DNA from 4 places in the Hoeflea ulvae genome. Region 3 is predicted to be linked to each of the others. Evidence: predicted binding sites of a transcription regulator. Region 3 holds the regulator's gene; each other region holds the start of a gene.
The links. The regulator PhoB, encoded in region 3, activates phosphate uptake and scavenging genes when phosphate is short. The targets are predictions, from matches to a motif close to TGTCATNNANCTGTCAT.
Positions count from the first base shown of each region.

Region 1 (7,721 bases), 2.4 Mb from region 3:
GGTGACTGCGGCGATCATCGGGCGCGACGATGTACTGAAGGTGATCGACCAGGGAGCGGATGACACCACCAACGCGGTGTCGATCCGGGCCTTCTTCGCCAAGACCGCGGGCGTGGCAACGACAACCGCGACAGCCGACGCCTCGATCATCCAGACCCGGCACCGGATACCGGAAACGCCGCTGACCGAGGGCCAGGTTCTGGTCTACCAGGTGCCAATCCCGGAACCGCTGCGCTTCCTCGAGCCGCGCGAGACCGAAACCCGCAAGATGCATGCGCTCGAGGAATATGGCCTGATGCATGTCAAACTCTACGAGGACATCGCCCGCAACGGTCATATCGCCACGACCTATGCCTATCCGGTCAAGGTTGAGGGGCGCTATGTGATGGATCCGTCGCCGACGCCGAAATTCGACAATCCGAAAATGCACCAGTCCGAAGCGCTGCAACTGTTTGGCGCGGGCCGGGAAAAGCGGATCTACGCGATCCCGCCCTACACCGAGGTGGTCAGCCTTGATTTCGAGGATCACCCGTTCGAAATCCAGCATTTTGAGCAGCCCTGCGCGTTGTGCGGCGGCGAGCAGGTCTATCTCGACGAGGTGGTGCTCGATGACAAGGGAGGGCGGATGTTCGTCTGTTCCGACACCCATTATTGCGAAAGCCGCAGGGCCGATGGCCACCGTGGTGAGCTGTTGGGCGATGAAGCCGATGGCGAAATGGAGGCGATGTGATGAGCCTTTCTGAAACACTTGAAGCGTCGGTTGGGGGGATCACCTCTGCAGCCAAGCAGCCGCTGCTCAGCGTCGACAGCCTGACCCGGGTCTATGGCAACCGCATCGGCTGCACCGATGTCAGTTTCGATGTCTGGCCGGGTGAGGTGCTAGCAATTGTCGGGGAATCGGGCTCCGGCAAGACCACGCTGCTTAACTGCATTTCCTCGCGGCTGACGCCGACCTGTGGAACCGTGCGCTACCGGATGCGGGACGGGATAAGTGCCGGTATCTATAAGATGGCGGAAGCCGAGCGCCGCTATCTGATGCGCACCGACTGGGGTTTCGTACATCAGAACCCGATCGACGGGTTGCGGATGACAGTCTCGGCCGGCGCCAATGTCGGCGAGCGGCTGATGGCGGTGGGCAACCGGCATTACGGCAATATCCGCGGGGCTGCGATCGAGTGGCTCGAACGGGTGGAAATCCAGGCCGATCGCGTCGATGATCAGCCGCGCACCTTTTCCGGCGGCATGCGCCAGCGACTGCAGATCGCCCGCAACCTGGTCACCGAACCGCGGCTGGTGTTCATGGATGAGCCCACCGGCGGCCTGGATGTCTCGGTGCAGGCGCGGCTGCTGGATCTGTTGCGCGGGCTGGTCTCGGATCTCGGTCTTGCCGTGGTCGTCGTCACCCATGATCTGGCGGTGGCGCGGCTGTTGTCGGACCGGATGATCGTGATGAAGGAGGGCAGGGTGATCGAGGCCGGTCTTACCGACCGGGTGCTTGATGATCCGCGCGCGCCCTACACCCAGCTCCTCGTTTCCTCGATCCTGCAGGTTTAGCCCCATGAACACGCTGCTTGTTGCTTCAGACGTTCAAAAAACCTTCATCATGCATATGCGCGGCGGCGTCGAACTGCCGGTTGTCGCCAATGTGTCGTTTTCGCTGACAGCCGGCTCCTGCGCGGTGCTTGGCGGCCCGTCAGGGGTGGGCAAGAGCTCGATCCTGAAGATGCTCTACGGCAATTACGGCACCGACAGCGGCCAGATCCTGGTCAGCCATCACGGCCGTCACATCGATGTCGCCAGCGCCGATCCGCGCCTGGTGCTGGAGATCCGGCGCGACACCATCGGCTATGTCAGCCAGTTTTTGCGGGCGGTGCCGCGCGTGTCGGCACTCGATGTGGCGGCGGAACCGCTGTTGATCCGCGGCGTCGAGCGCGAGGTGGCGCGCCAGCGGGCGGCCGATCTGTTTGCCGAACTGAATCTGCCGGAAAAACTCTGGTCGCTGCCGCCGGCGACCTTTTCCGGCGGCGAACAGCAGCGCGTCAACATTGCCCGCGGCTTCATCACCGATCACCCGATCCTGCTGCTCGATGAACCGACGGCGTCGCTGGACGCCGCCAACCGCGAAGTGGTGATCGATCTGATCGCCCGCAAGAAGGCCGATGGCGCAGCACTGCTGGGCATTTTCCACGACCAGGACGTGCGCAATGCAGTGGCCGATCACATCATCGATGTAGCGGCATTTGCCGCCGGAAAGTCGGCGGCATGACCAAGCTGTCGGAAACACCGCTGGTGCATCCCACGGCGAAAATCGTGGAGTCCACGCTGGGTCGCTACACCGAAGTCGGCGCCCATAGCACGGTGTCGCATTCGACGATTGGCGATTATTCCTATTGCGTCGAGAACACCCAGATTGCCTATGCGACCATCGGCAAGTTCGCCAATATCGCCAGCCATGTCCGGATCTATGCCAGCATGCATCCGATGCAGCGCGCCTCGCAGCATCATTTTTCCTACCGCTCATCCTGGTATTTCGACGGCGAGAGCGACGACCCCGAATTTTTCGACTGGCGCGCCGGGCAGGGGATTTCGATCGGCCACGACACCTGGATCGGACATGGCGCAGTGGTGATGCCTGGCGTGAGCATCGGCAACGGCGCCATCATCGGCTCCAATGCGGTGGTCACAAAAGACGTCGCCGATTTCGCCATTGCCGTCGGCGTGCCGGCACGGACCATCCGGCAGCGTTTCTCGGACGATATCTCCGGCCGGCTTGACGCGCTGGCCTGGTGGGACTGGGAGCACGAACGGCTGCATGCGGCGCTCAAGGATTTCCGCGCGCTGCCGGTCGAGGCGTTTATCGAGAAGTATGAGGGCTAGGGTTCGCCCTGCCAGCGCTCCTCGAAAATCAGATCCTCAAGGGACAGTCTGCGGTTCCAGCCCTTGACCTCAAGTTCCGGCCGCTCATAGAGCTCGTCGACATAACCCAGGCAGAGATAGGCGACGATCTCGATCCGGTCCGGAATGCCGAGAATGGATTTGAGATCGGCGTCGCGAAAGATGCTTACCCATCCCATGCCGATGCCCTCGGCACGCGCGGCGAGCCACAGGTTCTGCACCGCGCAGACGGTGCTGTAGAGATCCATGTTGGAATTGTGGGTCTTGCCCAGAATGATCTTTCCGCCGCGGGTGCGGTCGCAGGTCACGCAGATGTTGAGCGGCGCCTTGCGGATGCCTTCAAGCTTGAGCGCGGCGTATTCGGACCGCTTGTGCTCGGGAAACATTGCGGCGGCTTCGTCATTGGCCTTGCCAAAGGCATGGGCGATGCGCTCGCGCACGGCCTGGTCCCGTATGGTGATGAAATTCCACGGCTGCATGAAACCGACAGACGGCGCATTGTGGGCAGCATTCAGCAACCGTCGGGTGACGTCTCCGGGTATGGGGTCGGGCAGAAACTGGTCGCGCACATCGCGGCGGGTGAAGATGGCCTTGTAGACGGCGTCGCGTTCAGCCGCCAGAAACGGCTCTGCTGCACGCAGCATGGATGTCTTCGGCATTGTTTGATCCCCCAACAATCCGTGAACACCCCGCAGCGCTGTCCGTGCGCTGAAAGGCTATGACATCTGGCCGGTCTTCTGACTTCGGATCATCTGGCCGGCGCGCCTTCCCGGGGCTTTCCCAGTGGCCTGTCGCGCGGACCATCCCCTTTACAGCGTTGGGCACGTTCCGGATTTTCACCGAATTCCCGATTCTCCCGCATCAGCGGGCACCAGACCTGCGCATAGGGCCACGGCGGAGACGGGAGCGCAAGCCCGTAAACGGCACAAATGCTGGCAGCTGACCCATTTGGAAGCGGGCTTGTGGGGAGTAACAAATCTGACATCAAACCGACATTGCCGCTTCACATGGCTGGGCTAGTCCAGTCCTCGAAAGTCACACGATCAACCGTGACCCCAGAGGAGCCAGTCCATGCTTGAATTGACCGACGTGACCCGACGCTTTGGCGCCAACATCGCTGTTGATTGCGTATCGTTGTCGATCCCGGAAGGGCAGATGGTCGGTATTATCGGTCGGTCCGGGGCGGGCAAATCGACATTGCTTCGGATGATCAACCGCTTGACCCCGACAAGCAGCGGCGAGATCCGATTTGAGGGCAAAACCGTGTCCGGGCTCGGCGGCGCGGACCTGCGCAACTGGCAGCGCGACTGCGCCATGATCTTTCAGCAGTTCAATCTGGTGCCGCGGCTGGATGTGCTGACCAATGTGCTGCTTGGCCGCCTTAACCACCGCTCGACGATCCTCAACATCCTCAATATCTTTACCATCGAGGAGCGCGCCAGCGCTCTTGCTGCCCTTGAGCGGCTCGGCATTGCCCAGACCGCATTGCAGATGGCGGGCACCCTGTCGGGCGGACAGCAGCAGCGTGTCGCCATAGCGCGAGCGCTGATGCAGTCGCCATCGATGGTTCTGGCCGACGAGCCGATCGCCTCGCTCGACCCGCTCAATGCGCAGATCGTTATGGATGCGCTCAGGGACATCAACGAGCGTGAAGGCATCACCGTGATCACCAATCTGCACACGCTCGACACCGCGCGCGCCTATTGCGAGCGGGTGATCGGCATGGCCGGCGGCAAGGTGGTGTTTGACGACTCGCCGACGGAGCTCACCACCAGCGCCGTGCGGATGATCTATGGCGCTTCCGGCGACGGCACCGAGATCTCCGAGAGCATCACCTCGACATCGATTTCCGCCGACCGCCCCGTGGTGCCGGTCAGGCCCAAATCCACCGGTCCGCTGCAGCCGGCGTTGAGCGCCAATACTGCAGTCGCCGGGGTCGCCTTGCCCGCGTGACAGGCCATACCCGACAAACAGCCGGCATCCCGCCGGATCTCACCAGGAGCAGATCAATGTTCAAGAAAGCCCTTCTCGCCGCGGCCTCGATTGCCGCTGTCACTGCCGCCCAGCCGGCCGCTGCCGAAGACCTCAAGGATTTCCGCATCGGTATCATCGGTGGCGAAAACGAAGCCGACCGGCTGCGCAATTTCCAGTGCATGTCAGACAAATTGCCGGAAGTTCTCGGCGTTGAAAAAGTCTCGCTGTTTCCGGCTGCCGATTATGACGGCGTGATTCAGGGCCTGCTTGGCGGCACGCTCGATTATGCGGAGCTCGGCGCTTCGGGCTATGCCAAGGTCTATCTCGAGGACCCCAAGGCGGTCGAGCCGATCCTGACCACCATCCAGACCGATGGCGCCACCGGCTATTACTCGGTCATGGTCGCGCGCAAGGATTCGGGCATCACCACGCTGGCTGACCTCAAGGGCAAGAAGCTCGGTTTTGCCGATCCGGATTCCACCTCCGGTTACCTGGTTCCCTCGGTGACCCTGCCTGCCGCCATCGGTGCGCCGATTGCCGAGTTTTTCGGTGAAACCGGCTTCGGCGGCGGTCACGAGAACCTGGTTCTCGAAGTGGTCAAGGGCAATTTCGATGCCGGCACCACCTGGGCTTCCGGCGTTGGCGAGTTCAAGGACGGCTACACCTCGGGCAATCTGAAGAAGATGGTCGACAAGGGTATCGTCGACATGGGTGACCTGGTCCAGGTCTGGCAGTCGCCGCTGATCCCGAACGGCCCGATCGTGGTTCGCACATCGATGGACACCGACATGAAGGCCAAGTTCAAGGATTTCATGATGGCCCTGCCGGAAAGCGATCCGGAATGCTTCTCGGCGATCCAGGGCGGCGACTACAAGGGCTTCACCGAAGTTGACGCCAGCTTCTATCAGGCGATCATCGACGCGCGCCGCGCCAAGATCGGCTCGTAAGCTTCACACCCACCGAACAACCGCGGTTCCTGCCAAAGGGGCCGCGGTTTGCCCTGTCGAGACAGGAATTCTCCATGACCACGCCGCGACATTCCCACATGGTTGCCGAGACCGAACGGCATTGGCAGGCGCTGGCCCGTCAGCGCCGGATCTATACCGGCCTGGGCCTTGCGCTTCTACTGCTGGCGCTGGCCGGGTCGCTGTGGTTTGCCAACGAGACCAATGCCGGCAAGTTCTGGGACCGGCTGCCGCATCTGTTCGACTTTTTCGGCGACCTGATCCCGCGCGACGGCTGGGAGATCTGGCGCGCGATGTTCGATCTCAAGAGCCCCTATGACGACGGCTCGCTGAAATATGACTATCCGGTCGGCCGGGTCTGGCTGACCGAGAGCCTTTACGTGCCCGAATATGTCTACAAGATGATCGAGACCATCAACATCGCCATCGTCTCCACCATCATCGGCTTCGTCTTCGGCTTCCTGTTGTGCTTTCTGGCCGCAGCCAATTTGACGGCGAGGGGCTGGCTGCGTGGCTTCGTGCGGCGGTTTCTGGAGATCCTGCGCGCCTTCCCCGAAATCGTCATTGCCGGTTTTTTTGCCGCGATCCTGTCGCTGGGGCCGGTGCCGGCGATCATCGCCGTGGCGATCCACACCATCGGTTCGCTCGGCAAGATGTTCTTCGAGGTGGTCGAGAACGCCGACATGAAGGCGGATGAGGGCTTGCGCGCCGTGGGCGGCAACTGGGTCGAGCGGGTGCGCTTCGGCATGGTGCCGCAGGTGCTGCCCAATTTCCTGAGCTACACCTTGATGCGGCTGGAAATCAATGTGCGCGCCTCGACCATCATCGGCGCAGTTGGCGGTGGCGGCATCGGCGAAGCCTTGCGCCTGTCGATCAGCCGCGGCCACGAGGCCAAGATCATCGCCATCGTGCTGCTGCTTCTGGCTACGGTCATTGCCGTGGACCAGTTTTCCGCCTGGCTGCGCAAACGCGTGGCGGGTGAACAATTCTTCGCCAGTGCCCGTAAAGGAGCCCTGTTATGACCGCGATGACCGCAGATCGGCTTGCCGACATCGTCGAGCGCTATCCGGACGTGTTCCACCGGTCGTGCCTGGCCCGTTACAGCAAGCTTCTGATCGCCGCCGGGGTCGGTCTCTATCTGGTCTTTGCCTGGAACCTGTTTACCATCGGGCAGGTGATGCAGCGCGGCAGCTGGGATATCGCCGGCAGCTATCTGGCGGACTGGGTGTCCTATGAAGTGCGGCCCGATATAGGCTATCACGACGGCTATCTCGATGTGGAATTCCCGCGGTTTTCGCCGCTCGGTTCCGATCCGAAGCCCGACTGGCTGGTAACAGACCTTGCGGAAGTGACGGTGCAGGCCGAGGCCAGAGCCGCGGCATCCGCTGCATCAACGCCGGCAGCCTCCGGGTTCCTGGTTCCCGGAGCCAAGGGCACGGCCACCGGTTTCATGGCGCCGGGGGCGGCAACAGGCGGTGCGACGGTAGAACAACAACCGGACGCCGTCGCAAGCGCTGAACGCAAAATACTGCCGGTGCGCGCCGTGGTCGACATGGGCTCGGGCAGCGTTGCGGTTGAGCCCTACCGGGTACTGCTGAATCGCGGCAGCGAAAGTCTTCTCATCAATATTGGATCCGATGGTGTTGTCCGCGCCGAGGGCGAATTGCCTGACTGGGCGGTTCAGCGCCGCCCCGGCGAAAAGATCATCGCCAGTTTCGGCCTTGATGGCCGGGTCGAAGTCGAAGATGACGAGGTCAAGATCCGGCAGCGCTTTTTGGGCTGGGAGAATTTTGTCTTCGACCCCTCGTCAGCCTTCTGGAACCGCGGCTTTGGCGATGTCATGGCGGCGATCCTCTGGGGCGAGCGGATCAAATCCGGGCAATCGAA
Region 1 covers NZ_JAOVZQ010000001.1:3,462,959-3,470,679, reverse strand. Annotated here, with positions in the region: gene OEG82_RS16485 (alpha-D-ribose 1-methylphosphonate 5-phosphate C-P-lyase PhnJ) at 1-730, shown strand, start outside; gene phnK (phosphonate C-P lyase system protein PhnK) at 730-1,554, shown strand; gene phnL (phosphonate C-P lyase system protein PhnL) at 1,559-2,266, shown strand; gene OEG82_RS16470 (DapH/DapD/GlmU-related protein) at 2,263-2,877, shown strand; gene bluB (5,6-dimethylbenzimidazole synthase) at 2,874-3,554, opposite strand; cobalamin riboswitch at 3,606-3,786, opposite strand; gene phnC (phosphonate ABC transporter ATP-binding protein) at 3,967-4,848, shown strand; gene phnD (phosphonate ABC transporter substrate-binding protein) at 4,905-5,816, shown strand; gene phnE (phosphonate ABC transporter, permease protein PhnE) at 5,891-6,856, shown strand; gene phnE (phosphonate ABC transporter, permease protein PhnE) at 6,853-7,721, shown strand, end outside.
Region 1: phnC (phosphonate ABC transporter ATP-binding protein) is a predicted target of PhoB. The motif match lies at 3,875-3,891, and genes of this name have one in related genera.

Region 2 (7,721 bases), 820 kb from region 3:
TAGTTGTCGAAGAAATGCGGCCCGGGCAGCAGCGGCATCGGCGGCCGGATCAGATCTTCCTGGGTGACGGTGGAGGCAACGAAGGCGATCCAGATCGGAAAGCAGATCACCGCAATGCCGATGATCAGCCCGGCATGGGTGAGCCAGGTTCCGATCCCGCGTTTTTCGACCATGCCGCTCATCAGTAGTGCACCCGTCTTTCAATGAAGCGGAACTGGACCACCGTGAGGATGCCGACCAGCACCAGCAGAACCACCGATTGCGCCGCCGAAGATCCGAGATCCTGTCCGACAAAGCCGTCAGCAAAGACCTTGTAGACAAGGATAGTGGTGGATTGCTGAGGTCCGCCTTGCGTGATGGTGTGGATCACGCCGAACGTGTCGAAGAAGGCGTAGATGACATTGACCACCAGCAGGAAGAATGTCGTCGGTGACAGCAGCGGAAAGATGATGGTCCAGAACCGGCGGGCAAAGCTGGCGCCGTCGATCGCCGCGGCCTCGATGACACTTTTCGGGATCGCCTGCAGGCCGGCGAGAAAGAACAGGAAATTGTAGCTGATCTGCTTCCAGGCCGAGGCCGCCACCACCAGCGCCATGGCCTGGCCGCCATCGAGCGTGTGGTTCCAGGTGTAGCCGAGCTGGGCCAGCATCCAGGCGATGATGCCGGTGAAGGGATTGAACATGAACAGCCACAGCACCCCGGCAATGGCCGGCGCGACCGCATAGGGCCAGATCAGCAGGGTCCGGTAAGCGCTCGAGCCCTTGATGACGCGATCGGCCAGCACCGCCAGCCACAGGGCAAACGACATTGAGGACACGGTCACCAGCACGGAGAAGACCGCGGTGGTGAGGAAGGATTCGCGATAATAGCGGTTGCCGAAGAGATATTCGAAATTGCCAAGTCCGACGAACTGGGTCTTGAGCCCGAAGGGATCGGGGATGAAGGCGGACTGGTAGATCGCCTGGCCTGCCGGCCAGAAGAAGAACACGAAGGTGACAAGCAACTGCGGCGCGACCAGCAGATAGGGCAGCCAGCGGTTGTTAAAGACGACGCGTTTTTCCATGGATCACCAACCGGGAAGAGAAAACCGGCGGAGCCGCAAGGGCGCCGCCGGATCAGTGCAGTTAGCGGTTGGCCTGCTCGAAGCGACGCAGCAATTCGTCACCGCGGGAGACGGCCGAGTCGAGCGCGTCCTTGGCGGATTTCGCGCCGTTCCAGACACCTTCGAGTTCCTCATCGATGATGCCGCGGATCTGGTCGAAATTGCCCAGGCGCAGTCCCTTGGAGTTGCCGGTCGGCTCCTTGCCGGTCATCTGGATGATCGAGATGTCGGTGCCGGGGTTCTCGTCGTAGAAGCCGGAGGCCTTGGTGGCTTCATAGGCCGCCATGGTGATCGGCAGGTAACCGGTGTCCTGATGCCATTTGGCCTGGATGTCGGAGCTCGACAGGAAGTTGAAGAAGGCGGCGACGCCCTTGTACTCTTCCGAAGTCTGGCCTTCCATCACCCACAGGGATGCACCACCGATGATGGTGTTTTGCGGGGCGCCTTCGACATCGCTCCAGTAGGGCAGCGGCCGGATGGCGAAGTCGAACGTGGCTTCGTTCTTCACACCGGCATAGCCGGCCGAGGATTCGGTGAACAAAGCGCATTCACCGGCGCGGAACGGTGCGCCGCCTTCGTTGCGACGGCCCGAATAGATGAACTTGCCGTCCTTGGCCCACTGGCCGAGCGTGTCGATGTGCTTGACCTGAACGTCGCCGTTGAAGCTCAGCTCGGTGTCAACGCCGGCAAAACCGTTCTCTTTCGAAGCAAAGGGAACATTGTGGTAGGCGGAGAGGTTTTCGAGATGAACCCAGCTCTGCCACGCGGTGGTCAGCGGGCACTTGTTGCCCGATTCCTTCAGTGCATCGAGCGCGGTTCCGACCTGCTCCCAGGTCGACAGATCCATCTCCGGATCAAGACCGGCTGCCGTCAAGGCGTCCTTGTTGACGTAGAGAACCGGTGTGGACGAGTTGTAGGGCAGCGACAGCATCTGGCCTTCGGTGGTGGTGTAGTAACCGGCCACGGCTGCAAGATAGACCGATTGGTCGAACGGCAGGCCTGATTCGGCCATGACTTCATAGACCGGCTTGATGGCGCCCTTGGCGCCCATCATGGTGGCGGTGCCGACTTCGAACACCTGCAGAACGTCAGGCTGTTCGCCGGCGCGGAATGCGGCGATGCCGGCATTGAGCGTTTCGGAGTAGTTGCCCTTGTTGGTGGCGACCACGACATAGTCGGACTGGGACGCGTTGAACTTGGAGACCTGCTCGTCGAGAAGCTCTCCCAGGCGTCCGGTCATTGCATGCCAGAAATCGATCTGGGTGGCGGCGCTGGCTGGCGCAACGCCCGACATCAGTGCGGCGACGACGCCGGCGGCGATAAACTTTTTCATGTAAACTCCTCCCAAAGTGGGAAACGCGTGGAAACGAACGTAACCCGAAAGGGAAACGTAACCGCAGCGGTTCTAGCGCGCAATTGAAAACAGCTATGTGACAGTGGCTGTGGAAAACGAACCTCAGACGAACTTCCTGATATCTCCGGGCAATCAGGTCGATTATCAGGGAAAACCGGGAACTGATTAAATTCGCGCGGCGCCAAACCGGGCTTTTCATTCAGCTCCGCATTGCGCATCATGTGCACTGCAAAATAAACACCAAGTGCGAGGGCGCCGATGTCCGATTTTCTGTACGAGTACCCAGTCTTTTGGGAATGGATCAGTTTTGCCGTGCGCTGGCTGCATGTGATCACGGCCATCGCCTGGATCGGATCATCGTTTTATTTTATCGCGCTCGATCTCGGCCTGGTTCAGCGGCCGGGCCTGCCGGTGGGCGCTTACGGCGAAGAATGGCAGGTCCATGGCGGCGGTTTCTATCATATCCAGAAATACCTGGTGGCGCCGCCGAACCTGCCCGAGCACCTGACCTGGTTCAAATGGGAGAGCTATGTCACCTGGCTGTCGGGTTTCGCCATGCTGTGCGTGGTTTATTATGCCGGTGCCGAGCTCTACCTGATCGACGTCAATGTGCTGGATGTCAGCGCGCCGGTCGCAATCGGCATTTCGGTGGCCTCGATCGTGTTCGGCTGGATCATCTATGATCTCTTGTGCAAATCGCCGATCGGGCAGAACACCACCGGGCTGATGCTGGTGCTGTTTGCGGTGCTGGTGGCGATGGCCTGGGGCTATACGCAGGTGTTCACCGGCCGGGCGGCGCTTTTGCACCTGGGCGCGTTCACCGCGACCATCATGAGCGCCAATGTGGCGATGATCATCATCCCCAACCAGAAGATCGTGGTGGCGGATCTCAAGGCGGGCCGCACGCCGGACCCGAAATATGGCCGGATTGCCAAGCAGCGCTCGCTGCACAACAACTATCTCACTCTGCCGGTGATCTTCCTGATGTTGTCCAACCATTATCCGCTGGCATTCGCCACGCAGTGGAACTGGCTGATCGCAGCGCTGGTGTTCCTGATGGGCGTCACCATCCGCCACTGGTTCAACACCGTGCATGCGCGCAAGGGCAAGCCGCACTGGACCTGGGCTGCGACCGTGGCGCTGTTCATCGCCGTGATCTGGCTGTCGAGCCTGCCGCGCACCGACGAGGTGATCGAGGAAGCCTCGCTGGCACCGGTCCAGCAGCGCTTTGTCGACAATGTCCATTTCGAAGCGGTGAGCGAAACCATCATGGGGCGCTGCTCGATGTGCCATGCAGCCGAGCCGTTCTGGGACGGGATTGCCCATGCGCCCAAGGATGTAAGGCTCGAGACGGCCTCCGACATCGCCCGTCACGCCCGCGACATCTATCTGCAGGCCGGACGCAGCCATGCCATGCCGCCAGGCAACATCACCTATGTCGAGCCGGAAGAACGCGCGCTGTTCGTCGCCTGGTATGAATCAACAATTGCCGGCGGAAACACTCAATGACAGCCAGACTTCTGCGCGGACGCACGCTCAGCTTCAGATCGAGGCCGCAAGCGCGGGACGACCATGCCAGCTATGTCTACGAGGAAGACGGCGCGGTACTCGTCGAAAACGGGCGGATCTCGGCCTCCGGCGCCTATGGCGACGTGATGGCCAGGGCCCCCGCCGGCATCGAGATCATCGACCACCGGCCCTTTCTCCTGATGGCCGGGTTCATCGATCCGCATATTCATTTCCCGCAGATGCAGGTGACGGCGAGCTATGCGGCCAATCTGCTGGAGTGGCTCAACACCTATACCTTTGTCGAGGAACAGCGCTTTGCCGACGCGGCGCATTCCGCCCGCTTTGCCTCCCTGTTCTTCGATGAACTGCTGCGCCATGGCACCACCACGGCCGCGGCCTATTGTTCGGTGCACAAGGGCTCGGCCGACGCCTATTTCGCCGAGGCCAGCCGCCGCAACCTGCTGATGGTCGGCGGCAAGGTGATGATGGACCGCAATGCTCCGCCAGCGCTTACCGACACGCCGCAATCGAGCTATGACGACACCAAGGCGGTGATCGCGGACTGGCATGGCAAGGCCCGCAATCATGTGGCCATCACGCCGCGTTTCGCCATCACCTCGACGCCCGAACAGCTCGAAGCAGCTGGCACGCTGGCGCGCGAGCATCCGGATCTGCTGATCCAGACGCATCTGTCGGAAAACGACGCCGAGATCGCCTATACGCTGGAGCTCTACCCCGAGGCGCTGGACTATACCGATGTCTATGCGCGGCACGGGCTGCTGACCGACAGGATGCTGCTCGGCCACGCCATCCATCTGTCCGACCGGGAAATGGCGGCAATCGCGGAAGCCGGATCGGTTGCGGTGCACTGCCCGACCTCGAACCTGTTTCTCGGCTCAGGCCTGTTCGATCTCAAGCGGATCAGGCAACATGGCATACGCACCGCCATTGCCACAGATATCGGCGGCGGCTCAAGCTACTCGCTGCTGCGCACACTGGATGAGGCCTACAAGATCCAGCAATTGCGCGGTCACCGCGTGCCGCCGATCGAAAGTTACTGGCAAGCCACCCTCGGCAATGCCGAGGCGCTGGGGCTTTCCGACCGGATCGGCACGCTGGAGCCGGGAACCGATGCCGACATCATCGCGCTGGACGCCGGTGCGACGCCGGCAATGCGGATCAGGATGGAAACGGTGGGGACGCTGGAAGAGGAGCTGTTCCTGCTGCAAACCCTGGGCGACGACCGTTCGGTGCGCCAGGTCTATGTCGCCGGAGAAGCGGTTCAGGACTGAGGCGGCGAATAATTTTCGCGCTGTCACATTATTGTCTTAACCCTTCGTTAAGACTGTTCCTGCAAGCTGTGTATCAGCAGTGGTCTTTTCGAGGATCACTTATAAGTCGCGTGAGCACGGATGTACTGCCACGCGGCTTTCGCTTTTTCCGGACCGGACAAAGTTCCGCCCCCTCCCCGAGACAGCTCACCTTGACGTCCCGCCCGGCGGCGGGACCGGACGATGTGCTGCCCCTGCGTCAGCTGCCGCGATAGGTCGAATAGCCATAGGGCGAGATCAGCAGCGGCACGTGGTAATGGGCACCGATATCGGCAATGCCGAAGCGGATCGGGATCGTGTCGAGAAAGGCAGGTTCCGGCAAAGGATCACCCGCGTAGCGCAGATAGTCGCCTGCGTGAAACACCAGCTCATAGACGCCGGCAGCAAGTTCGGAACCCGACAGCAGCGGGGCATCGACGCGGCCGTCGGCATTGGTGTGGACGGTCTTGACCAGATGATGGGTCACCCCCTCGATGCGCATCAGTTCGATCGCCATTCCGGCGGCCGGGCAGCCACGGGCGGTGTCGAGTACATGGGTGGTCAGGCGTCCGGTGCCAAGCGGTTGAGCGGACATGGGCGTCTCCTTGGTCAGGTTGGGTCCATGATCATGTAAGCCTGATCATAGCTGAATTCTTCCAGATTGCTGCCGTCGCCTTCCCGGTCCATCACCAGAAAGTCGCTTGGCGCTCCCACCGCGATCAGCGGGTGGTGCCAGACATTGCGGGCATATTGAACCCCGACATGGCCGGCAACGGCAAAGGCGCGCGGGCTGCCGGGGCGGCCATTCTCATCCGGTGCGACCACCGCGATCCAGGGCCGCGGGGTGAGTGGGAAAAAGGCCTGGCTGCCCAGCGGATGGCGCTCCATCATGTCGACGGCATAGGGAAAGCTGCGCGGCTGGCCGCGAAACAGTGACAGGATGGTGCGGCCGCCCCCGGTTTCGGTGTCGGCCATGGCCAGCGCATGAAAGCGTTCGGTGGTGCCGCCATTGATCATCCGGATTTCGGCGGCGCCGGTGTCCAGCACCGTGCCGAAAGGCGCAAAGGCGTCCGCGGTCAGGGGCTCGAGTTCAAGCTTCTGCATCGCGCTCATTCTTCTGCCAGCAGCGCTGCCACACGGAAACCGGCGATCCGCTCGACCTGAGCGCAGGCGGTTTCGAATTCGGTTTCAGGGTCATTGTCGACGCGGGCCTCGAAGGCGGCAAGGATGCTGTCCTCGGTGTGGCCCTTGACCGCGATGATGAAGGGAAATCCGAAATCGCGCATGTAGCGGCTGTTGAGTTCGGTGAAGCGGGCATGGTCTTCGGGGCTGAGGCGGTCAAGCCCGGCTCCGGCCTGTTCCGACCGCGATTCCTCGGTCAGATCTCCGGCGATCGCCAGCTTTCCGGCCAGATCCGGGTGGGCGCGCAGCACGCCCAGGCGCTCGTCATGGCTTGCCAGACGAAACTCGGCACAGAGCGCCTCATGCAGCGCCTCTGCCTCGAGCGGTTCGGCAATCCGGCCATGATCGAAAGCCCGCTCGGCGATCCATGGCGAATGCTCGAACACGCCGCCAAACTTGGCGATGAAATCATTGCGGTCCATCATGTCTTCTCCGGATGGTGGTGTTCGTGCCAGTGATTGGCAATGTCGATGCGGCGGGTCACCCAGGCCTTGTCATGCGAAGCGACATAATCGAGGAACCGCGCCAGGGCGGCAGCACGGCCCGGACGGCCGGCCAGGCGGCAATGCAGGCCGACCGACATCATCTTCGGACTGCCCGCCGCCCCTTCGGCCATCAGCACATCGAACGTGTCCTTGAGATAGGCAAAGAACTGGTCGCCGGAATTGAATCCCTGCGGCGTGGCAAAGCGCATGTCGTTGGCATCAAGCGTATAGGGCACGATCAGGTGATGGCCGTTCGGACCCTCGAGCCAATAGGGCAGTTCATCGGCATAGGAATCGGCAGAATAAACAAAACCGCCCTCCTCCATGACCAGCTTCAAGGTGTTGACCGACGGCTTGCCCTGATAGATGCCGAGCGGGCGCGAGCCGGTCACCTCGGTGTGGATCCGGACGCATTCGGCGATGTGGCGGCGTTCTTCCTCTTCCGAAAAATCCTTGTATTCGAGCCAGCGCAGCCCGTGGCTGGCAATCTCCCAGCCGGCTTCCCTCATGGCCGCGACGGCGTCCGGGTTGCGCTGCATGGCCAGCGCCACGCCATAGACAGTGACCGGCATGTTGCGCTCGGTGAACATGCGCCAGAGCCGCCAGAAACCGGCGCGCGACCCATATTCATAAAGCGATTCCATGTTGGTGTTGCGCTGCCCCGGCCAGGCCTGCGCACCGACGATTTCCGAGAGAAGATTTTCCGACGCCGGATCGCCATCGAGAATGCAGCTCTCGCCGCCCTCCTCGTAATTGACCACGAACTGAACCGCGCAATG
Region 2 covers NZ_JAOVZQ010000001.1:1,842,456-1,850,176, reverse strand. Annotated here, with positions in the region: gene ugpE (sn-glycerol-3-phosphate ABC transporter permease UgpE) at 1-173, opposite strand, end outside; gene ugpA (sn-glycerol-3-phosphate ABC transporter permease UgpA) at 182-1,063, opposite strand; gene ugpB (sn-glycerol-3-phosphate ABC transporter substrate-binding protein UgpB) at 1,125-2,435, opposite strand; gene OEG82_RS08605 (urate hydroxylase PuuD) at 2,727-3,965, shown strand; gene guaD (guanine deaminase) at 3,962-5,257, shown strand; gene uraH (hydroxyisourate hydrolase) at 5,496-5,870, opposite strand; gene OEG82_RS08590 (ureidoglycolate lyase) at 5,885-6,379, opposite strand; gene uraD (2-oxo-4-hydroxy-4-carboxy-5-ureidoimidazoline decarboxylase) at 6,385-6,882, opposite strand; gene puuE (allantoinase PuuE) at 6,879-7,721, opposite strand, start outside.
Region 2: ugpB (sn-glycerol-3-phosphate ABC transporter substrate-binding protein UgpB) is a predicted target of PhoB. The motif match lies at 2,522-2,538, and genes of this name have one in related genera.

Region 3 (7,721 bases):
CCGAGGGTTTGGATATCGGTTTCCATCATCATTCCCGATTGTTGAGCGTGTTGCGTCCTGCCCTGATTGTCCAGGCATGATCCGCGTTCACATTACAAACGGCGCATATAGGTACTGTCCGGCAAAAGCGCCAGAGGGCTAAAGGACGCCCATGCACCAGCGCATCACCGCCTTTTGCGCATGAAGCCGGTTTTCGGCTTCGTCAAACACCACCGATTGCGGTCCATCCATCACCCCGTCGGTGACCTCCTCGCCACGATGGGCCGGCAGGCAATGCATGAACAAAGCGTCCGGATTGGCTTTCGCCATCAGGCTCTCATTGACCTGATAGGGCAGGAAGACATTGTGGCCGCGGGCCTTGTGTTCCTGGTTCATCGACACCCAGGTGTCGGTGATGACGCAGTCGGCGCCCTTGATGGCACGCTCCGGATCGGCGCTAAGGTCGATCTCGGCACCGAGCTTGCGGGCATAGTCGACATATCGTGCATCGGGCTCGGAACCTGCCGGTGTGGCAATCTGCATCCGGTAGCCGAACTGGCCGGCGCCCTCGATCAGCGAATGAAGCACATTGTTGCCGTCACCGGTCCAGGCCAGGGTCTTGCCTTTCACCGGGCCGCGATGCTCCTCGAAGGTGAGAATATCGGCCATGATCTGGCAGGGATGGGTGTCATCGGTCAGCGCGTTGATCACCGGTACGGTGGCGTGCTCGGCCAGTTCCAGCATGCGCGAATGGTCAAGCGTGCGGATCATGATCATGTCGACATAGCGCGACAGCACCTTGGCGGTGTCGGCAATGGTCTCGGCGCGGCCCAGCTGCATCTCTGTGCCCGAGAGAAACAGGGTCTCGCCGCCGAGCTGGCGCATGCCGACATCGAACGACACCCGGGTGCGGGTCGAGGGCTTTTCGAAGATCATCGCCAGCATCTTGCCGGCGAGCGGGCGATCGCTCTCAGCGTCTGCCTTGGCGGCGCGCGCCGCATCAAGCATGGCGCGCAGATCGGCCGCGCTGACAGCGGAGAGGTCAAGAAAGTGGCGGGTTCCGTCGGATTTGGTCTGCGTCATGGGATCCAGTCCGGTTAAGGGGATTTGTGAGACAGCATGTCGAGCGCCGCCTCTATTCTGGAAAGGGCTTCTCGGGCCTCTTCGGCGGTCACGATCAGGGGCGGCAGCAAGCGGACGACATTGTCGCCGGCGGGCACGCCGAGCAGGTTTTCGTTGCGCATGGCCATCACCAGATCGGCATTGGATTTGGCGCACTGGATGCCGAGCAGCAGGCCTGTTCCGCGCACGTCCTTGATCAGATCCGGATAGCGGTCCTTGAGCGAGGCCAGTCCCTGCCGCAACAGCAGCGCAATGTCGTTGACATGCGGGAGAAAACCCTCGTCGAGGATGACATCGAGCACGGCGTTGCCGACCGCCATGGCGAGCGGATTGCCGCCATAGGTGGTGCCATGGGTGCCAAAGGTCATGCCGTCGGCGGCCTCGGCGGTGGCCAGGCAGGCGCCGAACGGGAAACCGCCGCCGATGCCCTTGGCAATCGCCATGATGTCGGGCTCGATCCCGGCCCATTCATGGGCGAACAGCTTGCCGGTGCGTCCGACACCGGACTGGACCTCGTCCAGAACCAGCAGGATCCCCTGTTCGTCGCAGAGCTCGCGCAGCGCCCGCAGGGTCTCGCTCGACAGCGGGCGGACACCGCCCTCGCCCTGCACCGGCTCGACAAGAATGGCTGCGGTGTGTTCGGTGACGGCCGCCTTGACGGCGTCGAGATCATCAAACGGCACCTGATCGAAACCCTCGACCTTCGGGCCGAAGCCCTCAAGATACTTGGCCTGGCCGCCGGCGGCGATGGTTGCCAGTGTGCGACCATGAAACGCGCCTTCCATGGTGATGATGCGGTAGCGCTCCGGCTGGCCGTTGACATAGAAATGTCGGCGCGCGGTCTTGATGGCGCATTCGAGTGCTTCCGCGCCTGAATTGGTGAAGAACACCTTGTCGGCGAAGGTCACCCGGGTGAGCCGTTCGGCCATGCGGGTCTGGCCAGGAATTTCGTGGACATTGGAGAGATGCCACAGCTTGTCGGCCTGCGCCTTCAGCGCTTCGACAAGATGCGGGTGAGTATGGCCGAGCGAATTGACGGCGATGCCTGCGGCAAAATCGAGATAGCGCTCACCGGTATCTGTCTCCAGCCAGACGCCATGCCCGCGTTCGAACACCAGCGGAACCCGGTTGTACGTATCATAAAGCGGCTTGACATCAGCCATGGCGCTCATCTCCCATTGGACACCGGGCATCGGTGCTTTGACCGACGCTTGGCGGAGGTTGTTGCGTTCCGCCCAGTCACCCAGTGCCGGAAAACCAAAAATGCCGCCCATTCCGGGGCGGCGTGGGCACTATTTACATTTCGGTCTGGACTGTCAATGAGCCGGGGCTCCGCCCCCGCAACACCCGCCGCGTTCTGCATCATACCATGGCCCGGGCCGATTGCGCGGCGGCTTGAGAAGCGTGGCAAGGCCGGGGGACTTGCTTTTTCGGTAAGTTGGGGAAAACCGCAAAAAGGAATCACCATGATTCGCCTGACTCTTGTCATAAAGTCATGCGACCACTAAGTTGAAAACATGAATTAGACGTTCGCGGCGGACCCTATTCACCTCACAGCAACCGAGCGTATGAGCTCCGGACATCCGGAGCTGCGGTGAGGGATTCTGCCATCCCGGAACACGGGATATACGGAGACCAAGGCATGAACTGGACTGATGAACGGGTTGAGAGACTCAAGAAACTCTGGGCAGACGGGCTGAGCGCCAGTCAGATCGCGGCACAGCTTGGCGGCGTCAGCCGCAATGCGGTGATCGGCAAGGTGCACCGCCTCAACCTTCCCGGCCGGGCCAAAAGCGGTGGTCAGTCGGCAGTGCGCACCAAGCGCACAACCGCAGCACCGCGCGCACCGAATTACGCCGGACGCACGGCCACACAGACAACCCGCACCGTCAGCCGCTCAAGCGGTGGCGCGGCCCTGAAGGAAGAGCTTGACGTCGTCGCCGTGGAAGATGTCGACACACGGCCGATCGACGATGTCGTGGTGCCGATCTCGCGTCGCCTGACGCTGATCGAACTTTCCGAGCGGACCTGCAAATGGCCGCTCGGCGATCCGTTGCAGGACGGCTTTCACTTTTGCGGCAATGATTCCGGTGAAGCGTCGCCCTATTGCGGCTACCACGCCAAGCTGGCGTTCCAGCCTTCCAGCGAGCGCAAGCGCGCCCGCTGAACCGCGCTGTATCGAGGATTTGCAAAGCCCGGATCGCATCGATCCGGGCTTTGTACGTTTGGGGACCGGTGACGCCAGCGATCAGACCCGCTGACGCGGAGATCACGGCTGGCGCAAGATGCCGGCCGCGCTGGTGATACCATCATCGGCTGACGCCTTGCGTCAGGCCTCGATCGAATAGCCGGCGCCGCGCACGGTGCGGATGGTGTCGCGCATGCCCGACAGATTGACCGCCTTGCGCAACCGGCCGACATGGACATCGACCGTGCGTTCGTCGACATAGACATCATGGCCCCAGACGCCATCGAGCAGTTGCGCCCGCGAATAGACCCGGCCCGGCGAGCTCATCAGATATTCCAGAAGCTTGAACTCGGTCGGCCCCAGCTTGACGTCACGGCCGCGACGGCGCACCCGGTGGGTTTCGCGGTCCAGCTCGATGTCACCGACCTTGAGCTGCGTCGAGATGCTTTCGGGCCGCGCCCGGCGCAGCATGGCCCGGACCCGGGCCAGCAATTCGGGGGTGGAGAACGGCTTGACGACGAAATCGTCGGCGCCGGTTGCAAGTCCGCGGACCCGTTCGCTTTCCTCGCCGCGGGCGGTCAGCATGATGATCGGCAGGCGTTCGGTTTCAGGCCGGGCGCGCAAACGCCGGCACAGTTCGATGCCGGAAATCCCCGGCAGCATCCAGTCCAGGATCAGGAGATCCGGCACCCGTTCCTGCAGCCGGATTTCAGCTTCGTCACCGCGCAAGACGGTATCAACCTCATACCCTTCGGATTCCAGATTGTAGCGAAGCAGCACCGAGAGTGCTTCCTCGTCCTCGACAACGGTAATGCGTGGGCTCATGGCCATGATCAGCTTACTCCCCGCAGTATCACGACGCGCCCGGACCGGGCGCGATCATGCTGGCGGTGTCATCGTCCTTGGGACGGTCAGCGGACAGCTGCTCGCCGGTGGCAACATAATAGACCGTTTCGGCAATGTTGGTGGCGTGATCGCCGATCCGCTCGATGTTCTTGGCGCAGAACAGCAGATGGGTGCAGGCGGTGATGTTGCGCGGATCTTCCATCATGTAGGTCAGCAATTCGCGAAACAGCGAAGTGTAGATGGCGTCGATTTCCTCGTCACGCTCGCGGATGCTGTGCGCAAGTTCCGGCGAGCGGGTGGCAAAGGCATCAAGCACTTCCTTGAGCTGGGTCAGCGCCAGTTCGGCCAGGTGCTCGAGCCCGCGCACCAGCTTGCGCGGCTGCGCCATGGTGTGGACCGCGATCACCCGCTTGGCGATGTTCTTGCCGAGATCGCCGACGCGCTCGAGATCGGAGGCGATGCGGATCGAGCCGATGATTTCGCGCAGATCCGACGCCATCGGCTGGCGCTTGGCGATGATCAGGACTGCCTTGTCGTAGATCTCGCGCTCCCCCTCATCCAGCAGCAGGTCTTCGGAGATGACCCGTTGCGCCGACGCCGTGTCGGCATTGACCAGCGCCGCGACTGCGTCTGCGACCATGCGCTCGGCGATGCCGCCCATTTCCGACAAGCGGCGCACAAGGAAGCGGAGTTCGTCATCATAGGCTGTGACGGTGTGAGCTTCGGGCATTGTGTGATCCTTCAATCCTGTATTCGTGACATGCGCGGCAGTCGCCTTAGCCGAAGCGGCCGGTGATGTAATCCTGGGTCAGCTTGGTGTCCGGATTGGTGAACATCTTGTCGGTCGGGCCTTCCTCGACAAGTTTGCCGAGGTGGAACATGGCCGTGCGTTGCGACACACGGGCTGCCTGCTGCATGGAATGGGTGACGATGACGATGGTGTAGTTTTCGCGCAATTCATCGATCAGCTCCTCGACCTTGGCCGTGGCGATCGGGTCGAGCGCCGAGCAGGGCTCGTCCATCAGGATCACTTCGGGGCTGACGGCGATGGCGCGGGCGATGCAAAGCCGCTGCTGCTGGCCGCCCGACAGGCCGGTTCCCGGCTCATGCAGGCGGTCCTTGACCTCGTTGAACAGGCCGGCCTTGATCAGGCTGCGCTCGACGATCTCGTCCATCTCGGCGCGGGTGGTGACCTGGCCATGAATGCGCGGACCATAGACGACATTTTCATAGATCGATTTGGGGAACGGATTGGGCTTTTGAAACACCATGCCGACGCGGGCGCGCAGTTCGACGACATCGATCATCGGGGCATAGATGTTCTCGCCATCGAATGTGATCTCGCCGGTGATGCGGCAGATGTCGATGGTGTCGTTCATCCGGTTGAGGCAGCGCAGGAATGTCGACTTGCCGCAGCCCGACGGGCCGATCAGCGCGGTCACGCTGTTCTTGCGGACCTCGAGATTGACGTCGAACAGCGCCTGTTTCTCACCGTAGTAGACGCAGACATCGGTGCCGCGCATCTTGATCTCGAACTGGTCAACCGCTGCGGTGACCGCTCTTTCCGTAGCCGCTTCCGACATGATGTTCATCTCCGTCTTCCCTTCAACAATTTCAGTATACTCAGGGCTTGGTCGTTTGTGCGATTGCATCTTTGGCATCTACCAGCGGCGTTCAAAGCGGCGGCGCAGCAGAATGGCTATGGCGTTCATGATCAGGAGAAACACCAGCAGCACAATGATGGCGCCCGATGCCCGCTCGACAAAGGCCGGATCGCCGCGCTGGGTCCAGTTGTAGACCTGGACCGGAAGCGCCGATGCGGGATCAAAGAAGCCTTCCGGCGGCGCGCCTGGATATTCGCGCACGAAGGCCACCATGCCGATCAAGAGCAGAGGTGCTGTTTCACCCAGCGCCTGAGCAAGCCCGAGGATCGTGCCGGTGAGAATGCCAGGTGCTGCGAGCGGCAGGACGTGGTGAAAGATTGCCTGCATTTTCGATGCGCCGATGCCAAGCGCGGCATCGTTGATCGAGGGCGGCACCGCCTTGAGCGCGGCGCGGGTGGCGATGATGATGGTCGGCAGCGTCATCAGCGTCAGCACAAGACCGCCAACAATCGGTGCGGACTGTGGCAGGCCGACAAAATTGATGAAGATCGCCAGGCCGAGAATGCCGAAGACAATGGAGGGAACCGCAGCCAGATTGGCAATATTGACCTCGATCAGGTCGGTCCAGCGGTTTTGAGGCGCGAATTCCTCAAGATAGATCGAGGCGGCGACGCCGATCGGCAATGCCAGCACCAGCACGATCAGCATCATATAGGCCGAGCCGAGAATGGCAACGCCCAGACCGGCTGCTTCCGGCCGCGTGTCGGAGGCATCGGGTGCGGTGAAGAAAGACCAGTTGAAGCGCGATTCCAGAATGCCGGCCTGTTTGAGCTCGTCGGCCAGCTGCAGTTGCGCGGGCGAGATATTGCGGTCAAGCGCCGCCGATTCCATGCTTACGCGGCCCTTGTAGTAGCCATCGATGCGGCCTGACGCGAGCATGTTGAAGGACACCGTCTTGCCGATCTGCGTCGGGTCAGCCAGAACGAAATGGCGCAATTGTGCAGGCGCCTCCTTGGAAATCAGCGCGAAGGCTTCTTTGGCATCAACCCCTTCCACCGCAATGCCGCGCTCGTCCATCATCGTCTTGAGCGATGCCTGGATCAGCGGCTGGATGGTGAATGTGGTAATCTTCTGCAGATCCGCCGGATCAAGATTGCCCTTCTTGTCGAGCTTGGCCGGGTCGAGATAGACATCCATGGTCACATAGGTCTGGCGGAACGACGACAGGCCGTTCGAGAGGATCGACGTCATCAGGCCGACCAGCGCCAGCAGGCCGAACACGACAGCCGCCAGACCCATCAGCCGGAAACGGCGTTCCGTGCGGTGGCGTTTGCGGGTCCGCGCCCCGACTTCGAGCAGCGATCCGCCTTTGCCGCCGCGGAGTGCCGCCTGCGTATTGGCTGTGACTTCGGTCATTCGTACTGCTCCCGGTATGTGCGCACGATGTACAGCGCCAGAATGTTCAGGCAGAGGGTGAAGACAAACAGGGTCAGGCCGAGCGCAAAGGCGACCAGCGTTTCCGGGCTTGCAAATTCGGTATCGCCGGTGAGCTGGCTGACGATCTTGACGGTGATCGTGGTCATGGCCTCGAAGGGATTGAGATCGAGGCGGGCCGAGGCGCCTGCCCCCATGACGACGATCATGGTTTCACCGATGGCACGGCTGGCAGCGAGAAGGAAGGCGCCGACAATTCCCGGAAGTGCCGCGGGCAGGATCACCTGCTTGATGGTTTCCGACTTTGTCGCGCCCAGACCGTAGGAGCCGTCGCGCATCGCCTGCGGCACGGCGTTGATGATGTCGTCCGATAGCGACGAGATGAACGGAATCAGCATGATGCCCATCACCAGACCGGCCGTCATCACCGACGAGGACGAGGTCCCCAGGCCCAGCGGCTGGGATATCCAGTCACGCAGGAACGGTCCCACCGTGATCAGCGCAAACAGGCCGTACACGATGGTGGGGATCCCGGCCAGCACCTCGAT
Region 3 covers NZ_JAOVZQ010000001.1:1,026,847-1,034,567, reverse strand. Annotated here, with positions in the region: gene OEG82_RS04910 (Hsp33 family molecular chaperone) at 1-26, opposite strand, end outside; gene argF (ornithine carbamoyltransferase) at 139-1,062, opposite strand; gene OEG82_RS04900 (aspartate aminotransferase family protein) at 1,077-2,264, opposite strand; gene OEG82_RS04895 (GcrA family cell cycle regulator) at 2,744-3,268, shown strand; gene phoB (phosphate regulon transcriptional regulator PhoB) at 3,431-4,114, opposite strand; gene phoU (phosphate signaling complex protein PhoU) at 4,143-4,865, opposite strand; gene pstB (phosphate ABC transporter ATP-binding protein PstB) at 4,912-5,727, opposite strand; gene pstA (phosphate ABC transporter permease PstA) at 5,797-7,155, opposite strand; gene pstC (phosphate ABC transporter permease subunit PstC) at 7,152-7,721, opposite strand, start outside.

Region 4 (7,721 bases), 3.2 Mb from region 3:
GCGTCGATCATCAAGGTGATCACCAACATGCTGGCCTTCATCCACCTGGTGGCCGATGGCGAAGCCTTGATGCTGGCCAAGCGCGGCGGACTGGATCTGAAGACCGCCCGGGAAGCGATCGCCGCGAGTTCAGGCTCGAGTTTCGTGCACGAGACCGAAGGCCAGCTCATCTTGAACGGCAGTTATGACGTGGCCTTCAACATGGATCTGGCGCTCAAGGATCTTGGTTTCGCGATGAATTTCGGCCGCGAATTCGGGGTGCCGATGGACCTCGCCGGGCTGACGGCCCAGACATTCGTGCGCGGCAAGGCGGCCTATGGTGGGGAGGCGCAGTCGACCCAGATCGTCAAGCTGCTGGAGGACGCGCTCGGGACCGATCTGCGCGCGCCGGGCTTTCCGTCAAGGCTTGAATAGGCGCGCATGGCACCGCAGATAAAAGCGGGATCATGGCTGCCGGGGTGCAGGACTGACATCGATCAATACAGCTGCCCGCATCCTGATGCATGATCATCCGGCAAGGTCTGCGTGCAGGAGATGTCATGTTCAAGAATGCTGTCCAACTTTTCGAGATCTTCGGCTTCAAGCTCAGGGTTGACCCGAGCTGGCTGCTGATTGCGGCGCTGATCGTCTGGAGCCTGTCGACGTCCTATTTTCCCGAGGCGGTTCCGGGCGAAACCCGCACGCTCTACACGGTGCTCGGCATCATCGCGATGCTCGGCATGTTCTTGTCGCTGATTCTGCATGAGCTGTCGCACTCGCTGGTGGCGCGATCCTACGGGCTCAAGGTCGGCGGCATCACGCTGTTCATCTTCGGCGGTGTGGCGGAACTCGAGGAGGAGCCGCACGACCCGAAATCCGAATTCCGCATCGCCGTTGCCGGGCCGCTGATGAGCCTGTTTCTGGCCGCGCTGTTTTACGGCCTGACACGGCTGGCTGCCGATGGGACCGAGATTGGACTGACCGGCGCGGTGTTCGGCTATCTGGCGCTGATCAATCTGGTGCTGGCGGTGTTCAACCTGATCCCGGCCTTTCCGCTGGATGGCGGGCGGATGCTCAGGGCGGTGATCTGGCAGATGACCCGGGATCTGTTGCGCGCCACACGCATCTCCAGCCGCATCGGCTCGGCCTTCGGGCTGTTCCTGATGCTGACCGGGGCATTCGCCATGTTCAGCGGCGGCGGAATTGGCGGTTTCTGGCAGATCCTGATCGGCTTCTTCATTCTCAACGCCTCCAATGGCAGCTACCAGAACCTGCTGATCAAATCCGCCTTGCGCGGCAAGACGGCGCAGAACCTGATGAGCAGCCGGGTCCACACAATTGATCCCGGCGCTTCCATTGCCGAGCTTGTGGACGATGTGATGCTGCGCCAGGGCGTGAGCTTCGTACCGGTGGTCTCGGGCGAACGGCTGCTCGGCTATGTCGACACTGCCGGGGCGCAATCGATCGACCGGAGCGAGTGGGGCATGCGGCGGGTGGCCGATATTCTGGTGCCGGCAAGCCCCGAAAACACCGCCGCACCCGCTACGCCGCTTGATCAGGTGTTCAAGCGCATCGGCCTGATGCCGCGGCGCAAGCTGATGATCGTCGAGGGGCAAAGGCTGGTGGGCGTGATCTCGCTGTCCGACCTGGTGCATCATCTCGCCCTTGAGCAGGAAATCGGCACCAGTCTTCGCGGGTAGGGCGCAGCCGCATATCTCCACCGTTTGCTTTGCAAATCAGGGGTGAATATGCGGTATTACGGCTCTATGCACCGGGTGGAGGAACTGGCGATGACGGATGACAAGGCGATGGGCTGCCCGGCGCATGCAGGGGCGGGCGGATGTCCGGTGTCGCCGCAGGCCGCTGCATTCGATCCCTTTGCGCCTGCCTATCTGGCCAATCCGGCGGAGGCGCTGAAATGGTCGCGCGAGCAGGAGCCGGTGTTTTACAGCCCGCAACTGGGATACTGGGTGGTCAGCCGCTATGATGACGTCAAGGCGGTGTTTCGCGACAATGTCACCTTCTCCCCGTCAATTGCGCTGGAGCGAGTGGTGCCGCCAAGTGCGGTAGCGATCGAGACGCTCAAACGCTACAATTACGCCATGAACCGGACCCTGGTGAACGAGGACGAACCGGCGCATATGGAGCGGCGGCGGGCGCTGATGGATCACTTTCTGCCGGCCAATCTCGCAGAACACGAGGACATGATCCGCAGGCTCACCCGCGAAAAGGTCGATGCCTTCATCGACAGCGGCCGGGCCGATCTGGTCGAGGCGATGTTTTGGGAAATACCGCTGACCGTGGCGCTGCATTTTCTCGGCGTGCCGAAGGAGGACATGGAGACGCTCAAGGAGTTTTCGGTCGCCCATACCGTCAACACCTGGGGCAAGCCGACACCGGACGAGCAACTCAAGGTCGCCGATACGGTCGGCCGTTTCTGGCAATTTTCGGGACAGGTGCTCGACCGGATGCGCCGGCAACCCGACGGTACCGGCTGGATGCACTACGCCATCCGCAAGAATGCCGAAATCCCCGACATCGTCACCGATTCCTATCTGCACTCGATGATGATGGCGATCATCGTCGCCGGACATGAAACCACGTCGCTGGCCAGCGCCAATGCGCTCAAGCTGCTGTTGTCCAACCGGCTTGTCTGGGACCGGATCTGCAAGGACCCGGCGCTGATCCCCAATGCCGTGGAGGAGTGCCTGCGGCTTGATGGTTCGGTGGTGGCCTGGCGCCGGCAGGCGACGCGGGAATGCGAGATTTCCGGTGTCACTATCCCGAAGGACGCCAAATTGTTGATTGTCAGCGCCTCGGCCAATCACGACCCGCGGCATTTCGAGAATGGCGATTTTCTCGATATCTATCGCGACAGCGCTGTCGAACACCTGACCTTCGGCTATGGCAGCCATCAATGCATGGGCAAGAATTTCGCCCGGCTGGAGATGCGGATCTTCATCGAGGAGCTGGCCCGGCGGCTGCCGCATATGCGGCTGGTCGAGGATCAGCAATACGATTACCTCCCCAGCCTGGCGTTTCACGGGCCGGACAAGCTTTTTGTCGAGTGGGACCCGGCCAGCAATCCGGAACGCGCCGACGCGTCGCTTGCAGCCTCCAGCATTTCATTCCCGGTCGGCGCGCCGTCGAGCAAGGAAATCGCCCGCAGCGTCCGCATTGCGGCCATTGAGGATGCCGCCCAGGGGATCAAGCTGCTGAGGCTTGAAGACCCGGACGGGTTGCCGCTGCCGGCCTGGACGCCGGGCGCCCATATCGATCTGGTACTCGGTGACTTTACCCGCAAATATTCGCTGTGCGGTGACCCGTCGGCATCGAATTACACGGTTGCGGTGTTGCGCGAGGCGGAGGGGCGTGGCGGCTCCGCGTTCGTCCACACCCGGCTGGCGCCGGGCATGGTCGTGCGGATGCGTGGCCCGAAGAATTATTTCCGGCTTGGGGACGCGGCCGATCAGCATGTGCTGATTGCTGGCGGGATCGGCATCACGCCGATCGTGGCGATGGCTGACCGGCTCAAGGCGCTGGGGCGCAATTACGTGGTGCATTACGCCGGCCGCGCGCGCGACCATATGGCCTTTGTCGACCGCCTCGTTGCCGACCACGGCGCCAGCCTCGTGCTGCATGTCTCAAGCGAAGGCAGACGCGCCGATCTGGCATCGATCATCGCGTCTGCCAGCGAGGGCGCGAGGATCCATGCCTGCGGTCCTCAGCGCATGCTTGATGAGCTCGGGCGTCTGTGTGCGGATCTGCCCGAGGGGCGCTACACCTGCGAGGCCTTCAGCAGCGATGAAGGTCTCGCGCAAGCTGACGACACCGGTTTCGCCGTGGAACTCGCGGATTCCGACCTGACACTGTCGGTTGCCGCCGGGCAGACGCTGCTTCAGGCCGTGCGCGCCGCCGGGATTGATGTGCCGAGCGATTGCGAGGAAGGCCTGTGCGGCAGTTGCGAGGTGCGGGTGCTCGATGGTGAAATCGACCACCGCGACAAGGTGTTGTCGTCAGCCGAAAGGGCGCAGGGCGACCGGATGATGGCTTGCTGCTCGCGCAGTGCCGGCGCAAGGTTGCGGCTGGCGCTGTGAGCGGCGGCGGTGCTGCTCGAGGTGCAGGCCTCCGAGTTGCCGATCGCAGATGATCAGGCCGCCAAGGCCGCGGGACGGGAAGCCTGCGGCGAATCCATGACTGCCGGGTATTCTGGAGGTGGCGGTCTTCATCAAACCGTCATCCAGCCGTCATGATGCTGCAATCATGCCTGTGCCACATCCGGGAAATCACAACCGGGAGATTGCCACATGACACGATTGCTCAGCTTCACCTCTGCTCTTGCCCTGATTGCAGCCTCGGCCTCCGCTGCCGAGATGAATTTCAACCGGGTCGCATCCTTCGCCACGCCGCTCAACATGGCAGCGGGCGAGGACCAGGATCGCGAAACCTCGTCCGAGATCATTGCCGCGACCGAAGACGGCATGCGGCTGGTCTATACCGACAGCCCGCTGGGCGTGGTCGGTCTCGTCGACATTTCCGATATTGCCGCGCCAAAACCGCTGGGCAATGTCGCTCTGGGCGGTGAACCGACATCGGCGGCAATCATCGGCACCAATGCCTTCGTTGCCGTCAACACGTCTGAAGATTACGTGGCCGTCGGTGGCAAGCTGGTGACGGTGGACATCGACACCAAAGCGGTGACCGCGGAGTGCGATCTGGGCGGACAGCCCGATTCGATCGCCAAGGCCAAAGACGGTTCGTTTCTGGTGATCGCCATCGAGAATGAACGCGATGAAGACCTCAATGACGGCGCCCTGCCGCAGATGCCGGCCGGTCAGGTGGCGATGATCGACGTCAGGGATGGTGCTGTCGATTGCGGCAGCCTGCGGTTTACCGATGTGACCGGGCTCGCCGAGACCGGAGCGGACGATCCGGAGCCGGAATTTGTCGACGTCAATGGTCTCGGCGAAACCGTCGTGACGCTGCAGGAAAACAACCACCTGGTGGTGATCGGCCGCGACGGCAAGGTGATCTCGCACTTCTCCGCAGGTGCGGTGACGCTTGAAAATGCCGACCTGACCGATGAACGCGGCGCGTTGAATTTCAGCGAGACGCAAGCCGACCGCAAGCGCGAGCCCGACGCGGTGAAATGGATCGACGACGATCACTTCGCCACGGCCAATGAAGGCGATTATGAAGGCGGATCGCGCGGCTGGACCATCTTCAACAAGGACGGCAGCGTGGTTTACGACTCCGGCATGTCGTTGGAATATGCCATCGTTGAAGCCGGTCATTACCCGGACAAGCGCTCCGACGCCAAGGGTGCCGAGCCGGAATCGATCGAGGTCGGCAACTTCAACGGCACGCCCTATGTGTTCGTCGGCGCCGAACGGGCTTCCATCATCGGTGTCTATGACGTCAGCGACCTCGCCACCCCGGTTCTGACGCAATTGCTGCCGTCGGGCATTGCGCCTGAGGGACTTGTTGCTGTGCCGTCGCGCAATCTGCTGGTTTCGGCCAATGAAGCCGACCTGATCGAAGACGGCGGCGTGCGCAGCCATGTCATGGTCTATGAGCAGCAGGAAGCGCCTGCCGCCTATCCGCAGATCACCTCGCAAGGGGCTGACAGCCTCATCGGCTGGGGCGCCCTGTCGGGTCTCGAATCCGATCCGGACAAGACCGGCACGCTCTACGCCATCAATGACAGTTTCTACGGCTATCAGCCGCGGATATTCACCATCGACGCGACACAGACGCCCGCTCGCATTGTCTCCGCACTCGACATCACCCGCGGCGGCGCTCCGGCGCAGAAGCTCGACATCGAAGGCGTGACGCTGGATGGCAAGGGCGGCTTCTGGCTGGCGTCCGAAGGCCGCAGCGACCGGCTGATCCCGCATGCGCTCTACAACGTCAATGCCAAGGGCGTGATCAAGAAGGAAATCCCGCTGCCGGCCGAATTGCAGGCACAGGAAATCCGCTTCGGTTTCGAAGGCATTGCCCGTGATGGCGATGTGCTGTGGATGCCGGTCCAGCGGTCCTGGAAGGATGACGCCAAAGGCGAAGTCAAGCTCGTCTCCTACAATGTCGAGAGCGAGGAATGGGGTGCCGTGCGCTACGCGCTCGATGCCCCCGCCGACAAGGGCTGGGTCGGCCTGTCCGACATCGCGTTCCATGGCGAATATGCCTATATCCTCGAACGCGACAACCAGATCGGTGAGAAAGCCGCGATCAAGAAGATCTACCGCGTCGCCATGAGCCAGCTGGTTCCCGCGGCCCTGGGGGGTGACCTGCCGCTGGTTGAAAAGGAAGAAGTGCGCGATCTGCTGCCTGACCTGAAATCGCTCAATGGCTATGTGGTCGACAAGGTCGAAGGCCTGGCCATCGATGCTAACGGCAAGGCCTATGTGGTGACGGACAATGACGGTGTTGACGACAGCTCCGGCGAAACCCTGTTCTTCACGGTGGACGGGCTGGCGGTCGTCTCGAACTGATCCAGGACTTGCAGCGAACAACAGGGCCGGACGGGAAACCCCGTCCGGCCCTGTGCTTTAAGGGGTGGGCGGGGTCACGGATTTGCGCCATTGCGATAAAAACCGCGCCCGCTTGGCCCGGTCGAGCGACACCAGCAGCGCCGGAGACAGAGGAATGGGCCGAAGTGCGGGTTCCCCGTCCTCGCCCAGCTGCGCCAGCGCCGCCGGACCGCTCAGCGGTGTGAGCAGCCGGGTCTCGCCGTCAAGGATTGCGCGTCCCTGCGGTGACAGGGCGAGTTCCAGAAAAGCGCGCGCGGCGGTGGCGTCGCGGGCCTCCCGCGGGATGTATCCGGCGCGCGTCAGCACCAGCGTGTAATCGGTGGGCAGGATGACGCCGATGCGCGGATCCTTTTCCGCGCGCGACAGCGCATAGGAGCCCAATACATTGTAGCCGATAAAGGCGCGGCCATCGGCCACCCGGTCAATCACCGATGAGCTGCAGCAGAAGGTGGCGACGCTGTTGCGGCCGAATCCCTCGATCAGCCGGCCCCAGGTGCTGGCCTCGGTCGAATCCTGGAAGGCGAACAGATAGCCGACGCCGGAATCCTCGATGTCATAGGTGGCGATGCGTCCGTTGAGCTTGCCTGACTGGCGCATCAGGTCGATCAGGTCAAAGCGGCTGCGTGGCGGGCCGTCTTCGGCGAAGGCCGCCTTGTTGTAGACCATCACGGCAGGCTCATAGGTCAGGCCGATCAGTTCGCCGCGCCACTGCGCCCAGTCGGGCAGGCTGGTCAGCACCGGGCTGCCGATCACCCGGGCGCAGCCGCCATTGACCAGGCGCACCTGCTGGGCGATCGACGAGGATATCACCAGATCGGCATAGAAGGTGCGATCGGCGCAGGCGCCGGAAACGCTGGCGTCGAGATTGTTGGAGGTGTCCTCGATATAGGTCACCGCCACGCCGGGATTGCCCTGTTGGAACGCGGAAATCAGCGGCCGCATGAAATCCAGATCGGTGACGCTGGCAATCACCAGATTGGCCGAGCCGCTGCCATGCGCCTCGAAACGGGTGACGGTCTCAGCGGCGCGCGCCGTGCCGGACATGCCCGCAAGCGCCAGGACAAGCCCCAACAGAAACACTGACCGGCGGCTCATTCGGCAGTCTCCCCGGCGGCAATGGCGGTTGAAAGATCGGCGAGCGGCAATTCGATGCCGACCTCGAAGCCGCCTTCCGGACGCTGCGCCGTGCGGATCGAGCCCTGGTGGAACTCG
Region 4 covers NZ_JAOVZQ010000001.1:4,219,798-4,227,518, reverse strand. Annotated here, with positions in the region: gene OEG82_RS20160 (NAD(P)-dependent oxidoreductase) at 1-414, shown strand, start outside; gene OEG82_RS20155 (site-2 protease family protein) at 540-1,679, shown strand; gene OEG82_RS20150 (cytochrome P450/oxidoreductase) at 1,770-4,076, shown strand; gene OEG82_RS20145 (esterase-like activity of phytase family protein) at 4,287-6,470, shown strand; gene OEG82_RS20140 (ABC transporter substrate-binding protein) at 6,528-7,604, opposite strand; gene OEG82_RS20135 (sensor histidine kinase) at 7,601-7,721, opposite strand, start outside.
Region 4: OEG82_RS20145 (esterase-like activity of phytase family protein) is a predicted target of PhoB. The motif match lies at 4,214-4,230, and genes of this name have one in related genera.